One region of the Pseudomonas kielensis genome, then DNA from elsewhere that is predicted to be linked to it. Evidence: predicted binding sites of a transcription regulator. Region 1 holds the regulator's gene; each other region holds the start of a gene.
The links. The regulator sigma-54, encoded in region 1, starts transcription at its own class of promoters, with help from an activator protein. The targets are predictions, from matches to a motif close to ANTGGCATNNANNTTGCTNT.
Positions count from the first base shown of each region.

Region 2: the regulator sigma-54 is predicted to act here: its motif matches at 5,468-5,487, upstream of Q1W70_RS02050 (circularly permuted type 2 ATP-grasp protein).
Region 3: the regulator sigma-54 is predicted to act here: its motif matches at 2,774-2,793, upstream of flgB (flagellar basal body rod protein FlgB).

Region 1 covers NZ_CP130043.1:1,197,768-1,204,407, forward strand. The annotation lists gene lptA (lipopolysaccharide transport periplasmic protein LptA) at 1-347, shown strand, start outside; gene lptB (LPS export ABC transporter ATP-binding protein) at 347-1,072, shown strand; gene Q1W70_RS05940 (RNA polymerase factor sigma-54) at 1,255-2,748, shown strand; gene hpf (ribosome hibernation-promoting factor, HPF/YfiA family) at 2,857-3,165, shown strand; gene ptsN (PTS IIA-like nitrogen regulatory protein PtsN) at 3,178-3,642, shown strand; gene rapZ (RNase adapter RapZ) at 3,645-4,502, shown strand; gene Q1W70_RS05960 (HPr family phosphocarrier protein) at 4,518-4,790, shown strand; gene Q1W70_RS05965 (ZIP family metal transporter) at 4,797-5,690, opposite strand; gene Q1W70_RS05970 (superoxide dismutase) at 5,722-6,333, opposite strand; gene Q1W70_RS05975 (DUF2753 family protein) at 6,335-6,640, opposite strand, start outside.
Region 2 covers NZ_CP130043.1:389,725-396,364, forward strand. The annotation lists gene Q1W70_RS02030 (acetyl-CoA C-acetyltransferase) at 1-550, opposite strand, end outside; gene Q1W70_RS02035 (c-type cytochrome) at 1,174-1,941, shown strand; gene Q1W70_RS02040 (transglutaminase family protein) at 2,258-3,067, opposite strand; gene Q1W70_RS02045 (alpha-E domain-containing protein) at 3,064-4,014, opposite strand; gene Q1W70_RS02050 (circularly permuted type 2 ATP-grasp protein) at 4,027-5,436, opposite strand; gene Q1W70_RS02055 (ribonuclease E inhibitor RraB) at 5,826-6,167, opposite strand; gene Q1W70_RS02060 (hypothetical protein) at 6,371-6,607, opposite strand.
Region 3 covers NZ_CP130043.1:726,754-733,393, forward strand. The annotation lists gene flgE (flagellar hook protein FlgE) at 1-1,105, opposite strand, end outside; gene flgD (flagellar hook assembly protein FlgD) at 1,137-1,862, opposite strand; gene flgC (flagellar basal body rod protein FlgC) at 1,878-2,321, opposite strand; gene flgB (flagellar basal body rod protein FlgB) at 2,325-2,732, opposite strand; gene cheR (protein-glutamate O-methyltransferase CheR) at 2,985-3,812, opposite strand; gene Q1W70_RS03695 (chemotaxis protein CheV) at 3,859-4,791, opposite strand; gene flgA (flagellar basal body P-ring formation chaperone FlgA) at 4,873-5,634, shown strand; gene flgM (flagellar biosynthesis anti-sigma factor FlgM) at 5,787-6,110, shown strand; gene Q1W70_RS03710 (flagella synthesis protein FlgN) at 6,159-6,626, shown strand.

The DNA.
Region 1 (6,640 bases):
CCGTGACCATCACCCGCACCGCAGCGGGTGACATCGACGTCGTGACCTCGGTTGGCAACCTGGCCTACTTCGAGCAAGTGCAAACGGCGGGCGACTCCAAACCCGTGCAGGGCTACGGGGTGACCATCCAGTACCACGCCTCGCAAGACCGCGTCGTGCTGATCGATCGGGCCAAAGTCGTCGACAAGGACGGCAACATTACCCAGGGCGAGAAAATCGTCTACGACACCAACAAAAAGCTCGCCAGCGCCGGTCGCGCCACGGGCAGCAAGGTCACTGAGCAACGTCCGCGGATCGACATGGTCATCCAGCCGAAAAAGAAAACTGACGAGCAAAAGGCCCAGTAATGGCAACTCTGAAAGCCCAGCACCTGGCCAAGAGCTACAAGAGCCGTCAGGTCGTGCGTGACGTCAGCCTGTCCATCGACAGCGGCCAGATCGTCGGCCTGCTTGGCCCCAACGGTGCCGGCAAGACCACCTGCTTCTACATGATCGTCGGCCTGGTGCAGGCCGACCAGGGTCGCGTACTGATCGACGACCTGGATGTCAGCCACCAGCCCATGCACGGTCGCGCACGGGCAGGTATCGGCTATCTTCCACAGGAGGCGTCGATCTTCCGCAAACTGTCGGTTGCCGACAACATCATGGCCATTCTCGAAACCCGCAAGGAACTCGACAAGGCCGGTCGGCGCAAGGAACTCGAAAGCCTGTTGCAGGAGTTCCACATCAACCATATCCGCGACAACCTGGGCATGAGCCTTTCCGGTGGCGAACGACGCCGCGTGGAAATTGCCCGCGCCCTGGCCACCGCGCCGAAGTTCATCCTGCTCGACGAACCTTTCGCCGGCGTGGACCCGATTTCGGTCGGTGACATCAAGCAGATCATCCATCACCTCAAGGCCAAGGGCATTGGCGTACTGATCACGGACCACAACGTGCGTGAAACGTTGGACATCTGCGAAACCGCCTACATCGTGAACGATGGTCAACTGATCGCAGAAGGTGACGCTGAAACCATCCTGGCCAACGAACTGGTCAAGGAAGTGTACCTGGGCCACGAGTTCCGCCTTTAAGCAGCGAGGCGTCTGGCCTGCCGGTAGAGCGCATTGTCAATGAAAGCCTGAATATTTTTATTGTCATGACGCTCTAGGCAAACACTTCAGTTTCAGGCATATAATTTGCTTAAGTTTGGCGCTCCGGCGCCCTGTAGTGGATGGCGCACGTGCGCCGGCGAATAAGGTGTTAAGCCCCAGCCATGAAACCATCGCTAGTCTTGAGAATGGGCCAGCAGCTGACGATGACACCGCAGCTGCAACAGGCCATCCGCCTGCTCCAATTGTCGACCCTGGACCTGCAACAGGAAATCCAGGAAGCCTTGGAGTCAAATCCAATGCTCGAACGCCAGGAAGAAGGCGACGACTTCGATAACGCCGACCCTATGGCGGACAACATCGAGCACAAACCCAACACCGACGTCCAGGAACCCTCCTACCAGGAAACCGCCCCCACGGTGGATAACCTCGAGGAAGGTGAATGGAACGAACGCATTCCCAACGAACTGCCGGTCGACACCGCCTGGGAAGACGTCTACCAGACCAGCGCCAGCAGCCTGCCCAGCAACGATGACGACGAGTGGGATTTCACCACCCGCACCTCCGCCGGTGAAAGCCTGCAGAGCCACCTGCTCTGGCAATTGAACCTGGCCCCGATGTCCGACACCGATCGCCTGATCGGCGTGACCCTGATCGACTGCATCAACAATCAGGGCTACCTGGACGAAACCCTCGAGGAAATTCTCGAGGCATTCGACCCGGAACTGGACATCGAGCTGGACGAAATCGAAGCCGTCCTGCATCGCATCCAGCAATTCGAGCCCGCCGGCATCGGCGCCCGCAACCTGGGTGAGTGCCTGTTGCTGCAATTGCGCCAGCTGCCCGCCAAGACCCCTTGGCTGGCAGAGGCCAAGCGCCTGGTCAGTGATTACATCGATCTGCTCGGCAGCCGCGACTACAGCCAGTTGATGCGGCGCATGAAGCTCAAGGAAGACGAACTGCGCCAGGTCATCGAACTGGTCCAGAGCCTCAACCCGCGGCCCGGCTCGCAGATCGAGTCCAGCGAAGCCGAATACGTGGTGCCCGATGTGATCGTGCGCAAGGACAACGAACGCTGGCTGGTGGAACTGAACCAGGAGTCGGTACCGCGCTTGCGGGTCAACCCTCAGTACGCCGGTTTCGTGCGTCGCGCCGACACCAGCGCCGACAACACCTTCATGCGCAATCAGTTGCAAGAGGCACGCTGGTTCATCAAGAGCCTGCAAAGCCGCAACGAAACCCTGATGAAAGTGGCCACCCAGATCGTCGAGCACCAGCGCGGCTTTCTCGAATATGGCGACGAGGCGATGAAGCCGCTGGTCCTGCATGACATCGCCGAAGCGGTGGGCATGCACGAGTCGACGATTTCCCGGGTCACCACGCAAAAATTCATGCATACCCCGCGCGGTATCTATGAGCTGAAATACTTTTTCTCAAGCCACGTCAGCACCTCCGAAGGCGGCGAATGCTCGTCCACGGCGATCCGCGCGATCATCAAAAAACTGGTTGCCGCGGAAAATCAGAAAAAGCCGTTGAGTGACAGCAAGATCGCTGGTTTACTGGAGGCACAAGGTATTCAGGTAGCCCGTCGTACCGTCGCCAAGTACCGTGAATCCCTCGGGATCGCGCCTTCGAGCGAACGCAAGCGATTGATGTAACGGGCCACGCCACCGCGTTCCAGGGTGTTTTCGAAATCTTTCGCAGACACCCTAGTGGCAGGCAACTCGGCCTGCCGCCTTATGCACTGGCAACGAAGGAGAAGCTGTATGCAAGTCAACATCAGTGGACACCAACTGGAAGTTACCGAACCTCTGCGCACCTACATCGGCGAAAAACTCGACCGACTGGAGAGGCATTTCGACAAGATCACCAACGTGCAAGTCACGATGAATGTCGAGAAGCTGTTGCAGAAAATCGAAGCCACGCTGCATATCCCCGGCGGAGAAGTGGTCGCCAATGCCGAGCATACGGACATGTATGCCGCCATTGACCTGCTGACCGACAAGCTGGACCGTCAACTTAAAAAGCATAAGGAAAAGACCCAGAGCCTCCTCCAGGGCGCAACCGGTCGTTAACACCCCCATCCCATGATCCGACTTGAAAGCATCCTGACCCCCGGCCGTTCTTTGGTGAACGTGCCGGGCGGCAGTAAAAAACGCGCCCTCGAACAAATTGCCAACCTGATCGCCCGGGAAGTCCCGGATCTGGAGATGCAAGATGTCTTCGAGAGCCTGATTGCCCGTGAAAAACTCGGTTCGACCGGTTTTGGCAACGGCATCGCCATTCCTCACTGCCGCCTCAAAGGCTGCGAGGCGCCCATCAGCGCCTTGATGCACCTGGATGCGCCTATTGATTTCGACGCCATCGACGGCGCTCCGGTCGACCTGCTGTTCGTGCTGCTGGTCCCGCAAGCCGCCACCGATGCCCACCTGGAACTTCTGCGCCAGATCGCCAGCATGCTGGACCGCAAGGAAGTGCGCGACCGCCTGCGCAGTGCCAGCACCAGCGAAGCCCTGTACCAGGTCGTCCTGGACGAACAAAACGGTCACTAATCATGCGCCTGATCATCGTCAGCGGCCGCTCCGGCTCCGGTAAAAGCACAGCCCTCAATGTTCTGGAGGACAACGGCTACTACTGCATCGACAACCTGCCCGCCGGGTTGCTGCCAGAGTTGGCCGAACGCGCGTTGCTTCACGACGAGTTGGCCCAGCCGCTGGTGGCCGTATCGATCGATGCGCGCAACCTGCCGAGCCATTTGTCGCGTTTCCCTGAATTGCTCGAAGAAGTGCGCAACCGGCACATCCAATGTGATGTGCTGTTCCTCGATGCCGATGAAGAAACCCTGCTCAAGCGCTTCTCGGAAACCCGTCGCCGCCACCCGCTGAGCAGCTCGCAGCGTTCGCTGGCCGAAGCCATCCAGGACGAGACCCGCCTGCTGGAGCCGATCGCCGACCTGGCCGACCTCAAGCTCAACACCACCGACCTGAACCTCTACCAACTGCGTGACACCATCAAGTTGCGCCTGCTCAATCAACCCGAGCCGGGCACGGCATTCCTGGTCGAGTCGTTCGGGTTCAAGCGTGGCATGCCAGTGGATGCCGATTTGGTGTTCGACGTCCGCTGCCTGCCCAACCCCTACTGGAAACCGGAACTACGCGCTCAGTCCGGGCTAGACCAGCCGGTTGCCGAATACCTGGCAGCTCAGCCGGATGTCGAAGAAATGTTTGAAGACATCTCCAGCTACCTGCTCAAATGGCTGCCGCGCTTTGCCGCCAGCAATCGGGCCTACGTGACCATAGCCATTGGCTGCACGGGCGGGCATCACCGCTCCGTCTACCTGACCGAACGCCTGGGCCAGGTCCTGCAAAAATCCCTGAAGAATGTCCAGGTTCGCCACCGCGACCTTAGCTAAAGGATTCACACCGCGATGCCTGCTCTGGAAATTGAAATCATCAACAAACTGGGCCTGCACGCCCGCGCTTCAGCCAAGTTCGTCGGCGTTGCAGGCCAGTACCCATGCCAGATTCGTGCAGGACGCACCCCACAGTCGATGGTCGACGGCAAGAGCATCATGGCCATGATGATGCTGGCCGCAGGCAAAGGCACTCGCATCCACCTGAGCACCGAAGGCGAGCAGGAACAGGAAGCGCTGGATGCCCTGGTAGCACTGATCAACAACTACTTCGACGAAGGCGAGTAGGCAGCCCTACCCCAGCGCTGTATCCATCACCATCATCAGGCAAAACCCGATCAGCAAACCCAGGCTGGCAAGCTTCTCGTGGCCATTGCGGCGCGACTCGGGGATCACCTCATGCGTCACCACCAGCAGCATCGCCCCTGCAGCCAGGGCCAGGCCCAACGGCAGGATCACCTCGGCCAGGCTCACCAGCCAGGCACACAGCAGTGCAAACACCGGCTCGACCAGCCCTGATGCGGCGCCGATCAGGAAGGCCTTGACCCGCGACATCCCGGCCCCGGCCAGCACCAGCGCGATGACCAGCCCTTCCGGCACATCCTGCAAGGCAATGCCCATGGCCAGGCTGTCTGCGTCCGCCATGCCACCACCGGCCGAGACTCCCACGGCCATGCCTTCTGGAATGTTGTGGGCAATGATGGCGAATACGAACAGCCAGATGCGTGGCGGGATGACTGGGCGCTCTTGGGTGCCCACCAGCATCTCGGGGGTCGCACCGGACATCTGACGATCCACCACAAACAGCCCGAACGCCCCCAGCAGGATGCCGCAGCAGATCAGGCCGCTGGCAGCCCAGGAGGACAGCCCCAGACTTTCAGCGGCGGCGATTCCCGGCACAATCAGCGAAAAGGCCGTTGCTGCCAGCATCACCCCGGCGCCAAAACCCAGCAAGGTGTCGCTGAGCGCCACCGGCATCCGCCGGATCACCAGCACCGGCACCGCGCCCAGGGCCGTGCCCAGCGCGCAGATCGCCCCGCCCTGCAGGGCCCGCATCAACTTTGGCTCAAGGTTGAGCCACGCCAGGCCATGGGCCACCAGCAAGGCAGTACCTGCCAGCAGCAGGAGCGAACCCAGCGCATAACGAAACATTCGCCCACTGCTGATCGTCAGTGTTTCAGTGCCCATAAGTGGCCTTAGATCTTCTTACAGTGAAGGCTCAAGCCAGCGCAGCCTGATAACGCTGCGCAACTTCCGGCCAATGGATAACGTTGTAAAACGCATTGATGTATTCCGGGCGACGGTTCTGATAGCGCAGGTAATAGGCGTGCTCCCAGACATCCAGACCAAGGATTGGCGTATTGCCATTCATCAACGGGCTATCCTGGTTGCCACTGCTTTCCACCACCAGGGTCTTTTCTGGGGTCACACTCAGCCACGCCCAGCCACTGCCAAAACGGCTCAGCGCGGCCTTGGTGAAGGCCTCCTTGAAGCTGTCGAAACCACCCAGTTGAGCATCGATCGCCTTGGCCAAGTCGCCTGCTGGCAGACCACCACCGTTGGGCACCATGACCGCCCAGAACAACGAATGGTTGGCATGCCCGCCACCCTGGTTGATCACCGCTGCGCGCAGCTTTTGTGGCAATTGCTGGACACTGGCCACCAGGCGCTCCACCGGCCACTCGGCAAACTCGGTGCCCTCCACCGCAGCATTGAGGTTGTTGATGTACGTCTGGTGGTGCTTGGTGTAGTGGATCTCCATGGTCTGCGCATCGATATGCGGTTCCAGGGCATCGTAGGCGTAAGGCAGGGCCGGCAAGGTAAAAGCCATTTTAATGAGCTCCATAAAAAGCGTGCGCGGCATTGGGCTGCGCAGCGGTATCGATGTGCAGCAAACGCTGGGTACGCGGGTACTCGCCGTACTCGCTGATGAACGTGAGCAGCTCGACATAGGTCTTGCTGCTTTGACGCAGTGCCGCCTCACGTAAGGCCGGTGCCTGACGCGGGTCCTGCAGGGTCTGCAACAGCATTTGATGGATGGCGCACAGGTATTCAGCGCTCTCCTCCGGCTGGTTCAGGCGCAGATGCAGGTCGGCGAGGTTGTGATGGGAGATCACGCAGGCGGCTACCGCCTCGTC
Region 2 (6,640 bases), 810 kb from region 1:
CCGCGGCCCGCGCCCGGGCGGCCTTGAGTTGTGACTGCAGGGCGAACGTGTCGACGTCCTCGCGACTGAAGCCTTCGAGCGTGGCAATCAGGTCAGCACCCACGCCCTGCGGGGTGAAGTGAGTGTGCAGGTTGGTTTGTGGGTCCAGCGCCCAGGCGCCTCCGTCGCTGCCCATCGGCACGCGCGACATGGACTCGACACCGCCGACCACCACCAGGTCCTCGAACCCGGAGCGCACTTTCATGGCCCCCAGGTTCACCGCCTCCAGACCCGAGGCGCAGAAGCGATTGATCTGCACCCCAGCAACGCTGACATCCCAATCGGCCACCAGCGCGGCGGTCTTGGCGATGTCGGCGCCCTGGTCGCCGACCGGCGTCACACACCCCAGCACGATGTCGTCGACCTGGCTGGTGTCGAGCTGGGTACGCTGTTGCAGCGCCCCCAGCAGGCCCGCCAACAGGTTCACCGGCTTGACGCTGTGCAAGGCGCCATCCGCCTTGCCGCGGCCACGGGGCGTGCGTATCGCATCGAAAATCAAAGCTTGGGTCATGACATCCTCGGACTGCCGGGCAGGTAAAAGATCAATGAGTGTCCACCTTAGGCTGCCGGGCGTGGGATTCAATGACCGATACGCTCAACGGCCTTGACGCTCATGCTCAGACGAACGGTCGCCAGCAATCGGGTTAACCGTTTCAGGTCGGCGAACTGTCTAGCAAAAGGGCGACCAAGCAGGTGGCAATAGGCCTCATGCTTTTTTAGATGCCTTTGGCGCTTAGCTGATATGAAATGGATCTAAGCCACAGCCCGCGTGGCCCCTAAGGTAAAGCTTACGAGGTTGCCGTCGGGTTTTGCCGAGGTGCCCGTTAGCTTGACCCTACAGCGCTTTGCCGATGGAGATGTGCAGGCAAGCATTCGACGCTCAGGAAATAACAAAAAAGGCGGTCAGCCATGTTCAAACAATCGAAAGTGCGTCAAGCCGGGCTCATTCTATTCGCCACCACCCTGCTGCTGATTCTGCCGAACCTGACCAAGGTGATTGGCTGATCCAGCGCCTGGGGTTTGCTCAACCTGACTGTTCGCACTCGTGTGCTTGTGCCAACCTTGGCGGCACGACCACGACCGGATGGCAATCACGTGAAAGCTTTGATTCTGCTTGGAGCCCTGCTACTGGGCATGCCTTTGCATGCCGCACAACTGGTGCTGGACCTGGGTGCCGACAGCCGCACCTGGCAGACAGAAGAGCTGCTGCAGCATCGGCTGGCACAGACCATTCATGTGACTGACGACGTTTCCTACAAGCGCGACATGGACTACCGTGCGGTGCCCCTGGCGGCGCTGCTGATGGGCGTCGAGGCCGACCATCACCTGCAGGCCGTGGCCCTGGATGGTTTTGCCGCCGAACTGGCGGCGGCCCCCTTGCTCGCGACACAGGGCGCCCAGGCCTGGCTGGCCATTGAAGACCCGGCGCACCCCTGGCCGGCGCTGGCGCCTGGCAAACCGAGCGCCGGTCCGTTCTACCTGGTGTGGACTCACCCCCAGGCCGCGGGGATCAGCCCGGAGCAATGGCCATTCCAGGTCGCGACCATCAAGCGCCTGGCCGCCGTCGCCGAGCGCTTCCCGGCCCTGCTGCCGGACCCCGCCCTCCCCGCCCATGACCCGATCAACCTGGGTTTTGCCCTGTTCCAGAAAAACTGCCTGGCCTGTCACCGCCTCAACGGCGCAGGTGACGCGCAGTTCGCACCGGACCTGAACATCCCCTTCAACCCCACCGAATATTTTGGTGCACCGTTTCTCGAACGTTACATCCGCGACCCGCAAAGCCTGCGCCAATGGCCCCAGGCGAAGATGCCGGGGTTCTCCCAAGCGGTGCTGAAGGATGAGGAGTTGACGCAATTGTTGGCGTATTTGCGCCATATGGCGGGACGCAAGGTGAAGCCCTGACGGGTCGCTGGATGCGGCGCCCGGGCGGGCGCCATCGCGAGCAGGCTCGCTCCCACAGGAAAATTCATACACCTGGAATAAAGCAGGCCGCCTCGCCGGCCCTTACCACTCAACAGGCCGAGCGTTAGCTCGCCTGCAGCTCTTGATCCACCCGCCCCATCGGCAGGCTGAGCGAAGGTGTCCATCCGGGGGGAGGCGCCTAGCGCCGTGGGGCGAAGCCGCATACATCGGCAGGAGGTGCAGCGCAGCAAACCGGAGGCGATGCCCCCGGACTGAGCATCCGTTCACGTGGGAGCGAGCGATGGGCTATCGCCGCCTACTGCTGTTGCACCGACATCACCGGGGCCGGCAGCGGCGAGACGAACACCTTGGCGTGCATCTGCTCAAAGCCACCACCGCGACGCATGCCGCGTACCGGGCAGGCGTCGAGGTAGTCCAGGCCCACTGCCAGCTTCAGGTGGCGTTCGGGACGGGCCAGTTGGTTGGTCACGTCAAAGCTGTACCAGGCGTCGTCCAGCCAGGCTTCGGCCCAGGCGTGGCTGGCCAGGTGTTCGCTGCTTTCGCTGTACAGGTAGCCCGACACATAACGCGCCGGGATCCCCAGGCTGCGGGCACAAGCGATAAAGGTGTGGGCGTGGTCCTGGCAGACCCCGGCACGGCCGGCGAAGGCTTGCGCGGCGCTGGTTTGCACTTCGGTGGCGCCCGGGGTGTAGGTGATGTGCTGGTTCAGGCCATGCATCAGGTCGATCAGCGCGCTGCGGTCGCGACGTTGCCGACATTGCTGTAAGGCAAAAGCCTGCAGGGCCTCGTCGGCTTCGGTCAGGCGGGTAAAGCGCAGGAATGGCAGGGCCGATTGGCTCTCGTGTTCGGCCTCGCGCAACTCATCGATGTCCACCTGCCCTCGCGCTCCAATGATGATGGCTTCATGGGGCTCGTCCAGGGTCAGCACATGCAGGATGTTGCCGAACGGGTCGAGCTGCGCACGCACCGGTCGCGGCAGCTCCAGTTGCCAGCTGAGTACGTGCTGGCGCTCGCTGTCGTGGGGGGTCAACCGCACATACTGGATGCTCGCCCGCACCTGATCCTCATAGTGATAGGTGGTCTCGTGGCTTATGGAAAGTCTCATGCAGCCTCCAGGTAGGAACTGTGTATGGCATTGCCCAACTGGCGTACCAGCGGGATGAACTCGGTCAACCAGGCATGCAGGCCTTCGTCGAGGATTTCCTGGATGCCGGTGTAGCGCAGGCGCGCGTCTATTTCCGCCGCCAGGCGTTGGGCCGGACGGCCGTTGGCGCCCGGCAGCTGGGCGAGGATCTGGTCGATTTCCTCGGTGCAGGCGCGCAACGAACGGGGGACATCGGCGCGCAAAAGCAACAGCTCGGCGACCTGACGGGCACCGGGCGCATCACGGTAGATTTCGGTGTAGGCCTCGAATGAGGACAGGGCCCGCAACAACGCACTCCACTGGTAGTAGGCGTGGGCGGTGCCATCGCTGACCGCCTCGCCCTGGTCGCCGGCCATTTCGTAGCGCGCATCCAGCAGGCGCAAGGTGTTGTCCGCCCGCTCGATGAAGGTGCCCAGACGAATGAAGCGAAACGCATCGTTGCGCATGATGGTGCCGTAGGAAGCCCCGCGAAACAGGTGGGAACGTTCCTTGATCCACTCACAGAACCGGCTCATGCCATAACGCCCAAGGCCTTGTTCGGCAATGCCGCGAATTTCCAGCCAGGTGGCGTTGATGTTTTCCCACATGTCGGCGGTGATCCGGCCACGCACCGCATGGGCGCTGGCCCGCGCGGCCCCGAGACAGCTGTAGATGCTGGCCGGGTTGGCGGCGTCCAGGGCGAAGAAGTGCAGCAGGCGCTCGGCGTGCAACGCGCCATGGCGCTCCAGGTAGTCTTCCAGCGTGCCGGTGATCAACAACGGCATCGCCAGTTCGTGCAGGCCATCGCCGCGGCCATCCTGTGGCATCAACGACAGCGAATAACTGATGTCGAGCATCCGTGCGAGGTTTTCCGCCCGCTCCAGGTAACGCGACATCCAGTACAGATCCGAGGCAGTTCTACTCAACATGGCAAGCTTCCTTTAATCCTCGACAATCCAAGTGTCCTTGGTACCGCCACCCTGGGAGGAGTTGACCACCAGGGAGCCCTCGCGCAGGGCGACGCGGGTCAGGCCGCCAGGCACCACCCGGGTTTCGCGCCCCGACAGGACGAACGGGCGCAGGTCGATATGCCGCGGGGCGATGCCGTTTTCGACGAAGGTCGGGCAGGTCGACAGGGACAACGTCGGCTGGGCGATATAGGCATGGGGCTTGGCCTTGATCCGTGCGCGGAACTGTTCGATCTCGGCCGCCGTCGCCGCTGGCCCGACCAACATGCCGTAGCCGCCGGAGCCCTGGGTTTCCTTGACCACCAGATCGGGCAGGTTGGCCAACACGTGGGACAGTTCCGCGGGGTTGCGACACTGCCAGGTCGGTACGTTTTTCAGAATCGGCTCCTCGTCGAGGTAGAAACGGATCATCTCGGTGACGAATGGATACACCGACTTGTCATCCGCCACCCCCGTGCCGATGGCGTTGGCCAACACCACGTTGCCGCTGCGATAGGACGCCAGCAGGCCGGGAACCCCGAGCATCGAGTCCGGGTTGAATGCCAGCGGATCGAGGAAGGCGTCATCGAGCCGCCGGTAAATCACATCGACGGCCTTGGGGCCATCGGTGGTACGCATGAAGACTTTGTCGTCACGCACGAACAGGTCCGCACCTTCCACCAGCTCCACGCCCATTTCCCGGGCCAGGAAAGCGTGCTCGAAGAACGCGCTGTTGAAGCGTCCCGGGGTCAGCACCACCACGCTGGGGTTATCGATGGGACTCGAGCTTTTCAGGGTGTCGAGCAAAAGGTTCGGGTAGTGATCGATGGGCGCGATGCGCTGGGCCGCGAACAGCTCAGGGAACAGGCGCATCATCATCTTGCGGTCTTCGAGCATGTAGCTCACGCCGCTGGGGGTGCGCAGGTTGTCTTCCAGCACGTAGTAGCTGCCGTCGCCATCGCGCACCAGGTCGACCCCGGAGATGTGCGAATAGATGTCGCGGTGCAGGTCCAGGCCCTGCATGGCCAATTGGTACTGTTCGTTGGCCAGCACCTGCTCGGCCGGGATGATGCCGGCCTTGATGATGCGTTGCTCGTGATAGAGGTCGGCGAGGAACATGTTCAGCGCCTTGACCCGCTGGATGCAGCCACGCTCGACAATCCGCCACTCACTGGCGGGGATGCTGCGCGGAATGGTGTCGAAGGGAATCAGGCGCTCGGTGCCCTGCTCATCGCCATAGAGCGTGAAGGTAATCCCGGCGCGATGAAACAACAGATCGGCCTCGCGTCGGCGTTGAGCCAGAAGCTCGTCAGGCGTTTCTGCCAGCCAACGGGCGAATTCTCGATAATGCGCGCGGACCTGGCCGCTGGCATCGTACATCTCATCAAAATAGGTGCGGATCATGCCGTACTCCTTGTCACCCGGACACCTTGGCATCGCAAGGCCCGTGCCAGCGGCATAAACCCTTTAATATCAATCAGTTGGATTTTCACCCCGAAGGCTTCGCACCAATCCCGTGCAGCAAACACCCTCACCTGATCACTCGCGCTTCATTGCGAAGCAATGCTTATGGCTATTAGCAGCATAGCCATAGTTCATTTCACTGCCCGCCCGGGCACGCGGATAATTGGCCCATCACGCAGCAAGCGGCACCGTTCGCTTGCTGGCTACCCCTCTTCCCTTTTGGCCACCTGCTCAGGTGGCTTTTTTTTGCCTGGCATTTGCCCCGGCCCAAATGAAAACGGCCGACCCCAAGGGTCAGCCGTCGCTGAGTGTTGTCGCTATTCATAGTGTTATGCGAGTTGCCCTCGTACCTCCTGCTTGACGCCCCAACCTTCGATGATTCCCCCCAAAGGCTCGACCACCGCCTCGAAGTCCTGCTCAAAATCGCCAATGCCGCCGTAGGTGGCGTACATCACCTTGCTCAGTTCCAGGTACCAGGCACCGTCGTCGCGCACACTGATCTGTGCATTCAAGGATTCACCGCGAAATTGCCCTGCCGCCCTGCGTGCCCCCTCCTCGTCGGGGAAAATGGCGTAGAACTCGATGGGATGGAACCGTGAAAAATCAAAACCGCCTTCTTTCATGCGGCGCAGCACGCTGCTGCTGATGTCTTCTTGATAGGCTGTGCTCATGAAACGTCCTCCTACTTCCAATGGATAGACTTTCCGTACTCCCCGCGCCTGCAACCGAATGGTGCAGGCGCTACGACAATCAGATTGCCGCCGGGAAACAAGCATGTAGCTGACAAGACCAGACCTTAGCGATCCATTCGCTGATCTCGTTTGCAGAGTAGCCCTAACTCGGAGCGCGTGCCAAGGCCTTGTTACAGGTGGGATTATGGAATCGGGGAGATGCTGAGGATTTGAATGCTGTTCTGATCTTTGAGGCTCTTGAGCGTCGGGTCGTTGGTGCGACCTTCCAGGTCATTGAGATCCAGCTCCGCCGGGACCGGGAGAAGTTTGGCGCGAATCAGTTGCGCAGCCTTTTCCATGTCAGGTTGGTGCTCGCAGTCGAAGCGTTCGATGCTTTGCACACCATGATCATCCACAAAGGTGATTTCCCACTTTTGCATCGGTGCCTCCTCGATAAAACCCGTAGATGGGCT
Region 3 (6,640 bases), 470 kb from region 1:
CGTTGTTGAAGCTGGCCAGGGTGACCTGGCCGATCGCCTTGGACTTGCTGTTGCTGAAGTTGGCGAACAGCGTACCGGTACCGTCGATGGTCAGGTTGGTGATCTGGCCGGTGGCGTAGCCGTCCTGGGTTGGCAGGTTGCGGATGGTCGCCGAGTTGTACTGGGTGGTCAGGGCCAGGTCGTTGGTGACGCCCGTGGCATTGCCCACCGCACCGTTGGCCGTCCACACGCCATCCTTGACCGTACCCGGGGTCCAGACGCCCGCACCCATGACAATCGAGTTGCCGCTGACGGTGTACGGGCTGCCGCTGGCCGGTGCGTCGATGTCCAGCAGCTTGCCGTCGGAACCGAAGTTCATGGTCATGGCCGCCTGGTTGCTCGGCGTTGCCGGCGAACCGAGGCTGGCCGGGACGAAGGCCGAGCCGTCCGGGTTGCGTCCCCCTACCAGGGTGTAGGTCTGCCAGGTGTTGGCGCCGGTCTTGACCACGTACTGGTCCAGGTTGTGCTGGTTGCCCTGGCTGTCGTAGATCGGGGTGGTGAACATGTCGGTGTAGGTGTCGATCTTGGTCGGGTCGAACGGGGTGACCGCCGGATCGATGATCGGCTTGCTGGAGTTCAGGTTGATGCTCGAGGAAATGTTGCCGGTGGTTTTCGGCTGCAGGTTCGACTGGTCGATTTTCAGGTCGCCGATCACATCCTTGAGGATTTTGCCGTTCTCATCGACCGCATAACCCTGCAAGCGCGCGGTGCCGGCACTGTTGGTGATGAAGCCGTCCTTGTCGACATTGAAGGTACCGGCGCGGGTGTAGGTCAGCGAGCCGCCGTCATTGAGCACGAAGAAGCCCGAACCGCGGATGGCCATGTCCAGCACGTTGCCGGTGTTGGTCACATCACCCTGGCGAAATTGCTGGGAGACGTTGGCCAGGCTCACGCCGCTGCCGATGGACTTGTTGCCGTTACCCAGCTTGCTTGCCGCGTACACGTCTTCGAACTCCACCCGGGAGGATTTGAAGCCGGTGGTGGCGACGTTGGCAATGTTGTTGCCGGTAACGTCGAGTTGTTTGTTGGCCGCATAGAGACCGCTAAGGCCGATATTAAAAGACATATTCCACTCCTTGTTGCCGCGCTAGCCGGCTCTATAGACCAATGGTCTGTACTTTGGACAGGGCGATGGAGCCCATGTTGGCGAGGTTCAACATCATCTCGCCGCCGGTCTGGCTCAGGGTCACGCTGTTGACGGTCGCCGGCAGGTAGGTGATCAGGTCAGTGGCCTTGCCGTCGATCTGCGCACTGGCCTTGAAGGTGTAGGTACCCGGGTCGACTTTCTCGCCCGCGGTGTTGGTGCCGTCCCAGACGAAACTGGCATTGCCCTGGCCCTGGCTGCCCAGCTCGATGGTTTTCACCGCCTTGCCGTCCTTGTCGCTGATGGTCACCGTGGTGCCGGCCACCGAGGCCGGAATGACCACCGAGCCGGTCATGCTCTTGGTGCTGTCGACATAGGCCGAGCCGGTCTGGACCACCACCGAACGGCCCACCAGCGAGGACGCCTGCAGGGCCTGGGACGATTTGAACGAGCTCGATATGTTGTTCACCGAGGAGTTCAGGGTGGTGATGCCTTCCAGGCTGCTGAACTGCGCCAACTGGGCAACGAACTCGCTGTTGTCCTGCGGGTCGAGGGGGTTCTGGTTCTTCAGTTGAGTCACCAGCAGTTGCAGGAACGCGTCCTTGCCCAGCTCGTTCTTGCCAGTCTTGCTGCCAGCAGCGGCCGCCAGGCCATCATTGCTGGTCTTGGTGACGGTGGTCTTGGAGTTCGCAAGAATGTCGTTGAGACTCGGGCCACTGGTGGAATCGGTAACACTCATCGAAGCTGCCCCTTATCACTGACCGAGGGTCAGGACCTTCTGCATCATGGTCTTGGCGGTGTTCATCATTTCCGCGTTGGTCTGGAACGAACGGCTGGCGGAAATCATGTCGGCCATCTCTTCAACCACGTTGACGTTGGGGTAGTAGACGTACCCCTTGGCGTCAGCTGCCGGGTGGTTGGGCAAGTAGCGGGCTTCCAGATTGCTCTGGTCCTCGACCACGCCCAGCACTTGCACGCCCTGGCCGGCCGCATCCTGATTCTGGAACAGCGAGTCGCCGCCGCCCGCCTGGCCGCCCTGGAACATGGTGGCAAACACCGGGTGCCGGGCACGGTAGGTCTGGTCGATGCTCGAGGAGACGGTCTCGGCGTTGGCGATGTTACTGGCCACGGTATTCAGGCGCGTGGTCTGGGCACTCATGCCACTACCGGCAATATTAAAAACACTCGACAGGGACATGGATTATTCTCCGCGCAGGGCTGCTACCAGCCCTTTGAATTTGCTATTGAGCAAGGTGAAGCTGGCCTGGAAGTTCACCGAGTTCTCGGCGTAGCTGGCCTGTTCCAGCTGGGCGTCCACGGTGTTCTGGTCGATCGAGGGCTGCATCGGCGTGCGGTACAGCAACGACTCGTCAGCACTGCTCAGGCCCTGGGCTTCGATATGACGGCTATTGGTCTTGTTCAAGGCGAAGCTGCCGTTCTTGCTCTTGTCGGCCTGGGCGGCCAGGACCGCCGAGAAATCCAGGTCCCGCGCCTTGTAGTTCGGGGTGTCGGCGTTGGTGATGTTGTTGGCCAGCACTTCGGCGCGCTGGGCGCGGAAGCTGAGGGCTTGTTGGTGGATACCGAGCGCTTTATCGAAGCTGATGCTCATGTCGGAAACCTTTGGGTGACCTGATTTTTCGTAACAGGCTCAAAGCAAGCCCCGTGCCAGCTTGCCAGACCCCGCAAACAGGGGCCCTGGCCGGAAGCGGCAAGGCGGCAATGCCAGAAAAGCGGCAAGCGTCTTCCGGCACCTGCCGCTTTTCTGCCGCCCTGGGCGGCTCGACAGGCTTGCTACAAGGATTGCGCAGCACGATAAAAAACGGGAGCCCCTGAGGACTCCCGCTTTGTTACCACCTGACCATCACTTGGCCTGGTAGATGATCCCCGGACTGCACTGGACCATCTGGTAGTGATCCGGCAGGCCGTTGAGGGCTTCGGATGCACCGAGGAACAAGTAACCGCCCGGCTTGAGCGTACTGTGAATGCGCAACAGGATGTCCTTCTTCACTTCGGCAGAGAAGTAGATCAGCACGTTGCGGCAGAACACGATGTCGAATTTGCCCAGGCTGGCATAGCTGTCCAGCAGGTTGAACGAGCGGAACTCCACCCGGCTCTTGATCGGCGCCTTGACCGCCCAGCGCCCCGGCCCTTTCGGGTCGAAGTAACGCTGCAGGCGCTCGGGCGAAAGACCACGACCGATCGCCAGGCTGTCGTACTCGCCTGACTTGCAGTTGGTCAGCATGGTCCCGGAAAGGTCGGTGGCAACAATCTGCACCCCCATCCGCAACTGGCCCATGTTGCTCCGCTCGAACTCGTCGATCGACATCGACAGCGAATAGGGTTCCTGCCCCGACGAACAGGCCGCCGACCAGATCCGCAGGCGCTGGCCGGGACTGGCCTTGATCGCCTCGGGCAAGACCTTGTTCTTCAGCACTTCAAACGGGTAGGTGTCACGAAACCAGAGGGTTTCGTTGGTGGTCATCGCATCCACAACCATCTCGCGCAACCCACCGCGCGGCTGGACCTGGATGCGCTGGACCAGTTCACCCAACGACTTGATGCCTTGCTGTTCCATCAGTTTGTTGAGACGGCTCGAGACCAGATACTGTTTGTTTTCACCGAGCAAAATGCCACAGGCTTTTTCCAGGAAGACCCGGAACTGTTCGAAATCCAAATTACCCGTAGACAAAGATGCCGCCTCTTAAATCGTGTTGATCGCCAGGGGCAAAGGCCACCTAGCTGATATCTGCTGCTTTGATCCGGTCGACTACCCGGGATGCCAGGTCATCAGGACGGAACTTGGCCAGGAAGTCATCGGCACCGACTTTCTTGACCATCGCCTGATTGAACACGCCTGACAACGAAGTATGCAGGATGATGTGCAGCTTTTGCATGCGCGGGTCGTTGCGGATCTCGGCCGTGAGGGTGTAGCCGTCCATTTCCGGCATCTCGATGTCGGAAATCATCATCAGGAATTCCTCTTCCGGCTTCTTGCCCTCGTCCACCAGCTTGCGCAGGTAGTCCAGCGCTTGCCGGCCGTCGTTCAACGCCACGACCTCGACCCCCACCGTCTGCAGGCAACGAGAAACCTGCTTGCGCGCCACCGACGAGTCATCGACCGTCAGCACCCGCAACGACAGCGCCTTGTGCTGCGTCTCGTCATCCACCACCCCGGCGGAAATCGCTTCCGGTGCCGGCGCCACTTCGGCCAGGACCTTCTCGACGTCGATGATTTCCACCAACTGATTGTCGACCCGCGTCACCGCCGTCAGGTAGTGATCGTGGCCGGTGCCCTTGGGTGGCGGATGGATCTCCTCCCAGTTCATGTTGACGATCCGCTCGACCGAGCGCACCAGGAACCCTTGGGTCTTGGTGTTGTACTCGGTGATGATCACAAAGGGATTGCTCTGGTCCTGCAACCCGCCCGACCCCGTGGCCATTGCCAGGTCCATGATCGGAATGGTTGCGCCCCGAATACTTGCCACACCGCACACGACAGGATTGGATTTGGGCATCAGCGTCAGTTTCGGGCATTGCAGCACCTCCCGAACCTTGAACACATTGATGCCATAGAGCTGCGGACCGTCTAGACGGAACAACAACAGCTCCAGGCGATTCTGCCCTACCAGTTGTGTGCGCTGGTTTACCGAATCCATTACACCAGCCATGCCCAGCCCCCTACACCAACGCTAAGTGTGTTGCGACGCACATTCATCACTAAACGGCACGGCGCTTGCTTTTTAACCGCTATGAACGCGAACACGACATTTTTCCGACGCCTGACCTCAACCTGCCGCCGATTGCTCGGCGCGGCTGCGGCGGCGTGCCTTTTCAACGCTGGCAGCCCTGCCCTTGCAGATCCGCTTACCTTGCCTGATCTACTTATCGGCGTCACTCAGGGCTTTCTTGAATTCACTGTTGAAGACTATTTGGCCTCCAGCCAAACCGAAGGCCGTTATGAGATCGAGGTCAAGCAGCTCGATCCCCGCCTGCGCCTGCCGACGTGCGACAAGGAATTGACAGCGTCCCTCGAGAGCCCGGCCAGGCCGGTGGGCCGGGTGACGGTGAAGGTCCGTTGCGACGGCACCTCGCCCTGGACCGTGTTCGTGCCCGCGCAAGTCCGGCTGTTCCGCGAAGTCGTGACCAGCACCCGCCCGCTCAAGCGTGCCGGAATCATTGAGCCGGCTGACGTGATCCTGCGTGAGCGCGACATCAGCTTGATCAACCAGGGTTACCTGACCAGTGTCGACCAGGCGATCGGGCAAAAAATTGTCCGACCAATGGTCAACGACCAGGTCATTACCCTGGTGCACCTGGAGCAGGCCGAAGTGGTGCGCAAGGGCGACCAGGTGGTGATCACTGCCCGCAGCGGCACGCTCAGCGTGCGGATGCCCGGGGAAGCCCTGGCCAATGGCGGTCTCAATCAACAGATCCGGGTCAAGAACCTCAACTCCCAACGGGTGATCAAGGCCCAGGTGATGGCCCCCGGTCAGGTTGAAGTGGCCATGTAGATAACTGGCGCAGCTGCCAGCCATTCCCTAAACTGTGCCTCACGCAGGGCAAATGCCGACGCGCCCGTGCTCATCGAGAAATGAGCCTAAAGTTTTTCGCCATTTGGCCGAAAACATGGCAAGCGTCCAAATTCCCAGAGGTTTTTTGCATCATGGTTATCGATTTCAGCCGTTTGAACAGCGCCCCCACGCTCACCAGCACGCGCACCAGTGCCAGCCAGGAATCTGCTGACGCCGCGCAAAACGCGCCGCTGTCGACCGAGACCCAACAGGTCGCGGCCAGCCAGAGCGGGGAATCGGTTCACTTCAGCAACGAGGCTCAGCAGTTGCAGAAGATCAGCGACACGCTGCGCGATCAGCCCGCAGTCGACAAGGCCCGTGTGGCCGAGTTGAAAGCCGCGATTGCCGATGGCAGCTATAAAGTCGACAGCAACCGCGTCGCCAGCAAACTGCTCAACTTCGAAGCCCAGCGCTAGCCCCAGGCTTGCGCCAGGCTTTTGGACGCTTAAAACCCAAGGCCAGCCATGCACGATAACAATTTACTGCAACTGATTACCGACGACCTTGAGCCAGCTCAACAGTTGCTCGATTTGCTGGGGCAAGAATCCCTGGCATTGCACGGTCGCGACATGCAACGGCTGGAGCAGATCCTGGCCAGCAAGCAAGGCCTGATCGTCCTGCTGGATCAGCATGGTCGCCGGCGCAGCGAAATACTCGCCAGCCTCAACCTGCCCACCGACAGCAGCGGCCTGCAACAGCTCGCCGCGCAGTCCAGCCTGGGCGAGCAACTGCTGGCCCAGAGCGAGGCGCTGAATCAGTTGCTGAACGAGTGCCAGAGCGCCAACGCGCACAACGGCCGTTCGATTCAGGTGCAACAAGCCTCCACTGCCCATCAATTGAGAATCCTCAATGGCGGCGAGTCTCCCACCCTTTATGACGCACGCGGCTCAACCGCGATGCTCGTGAAGCCGCGCCCACTCAGCCAGGCTTGACCTCGACCCTCAGC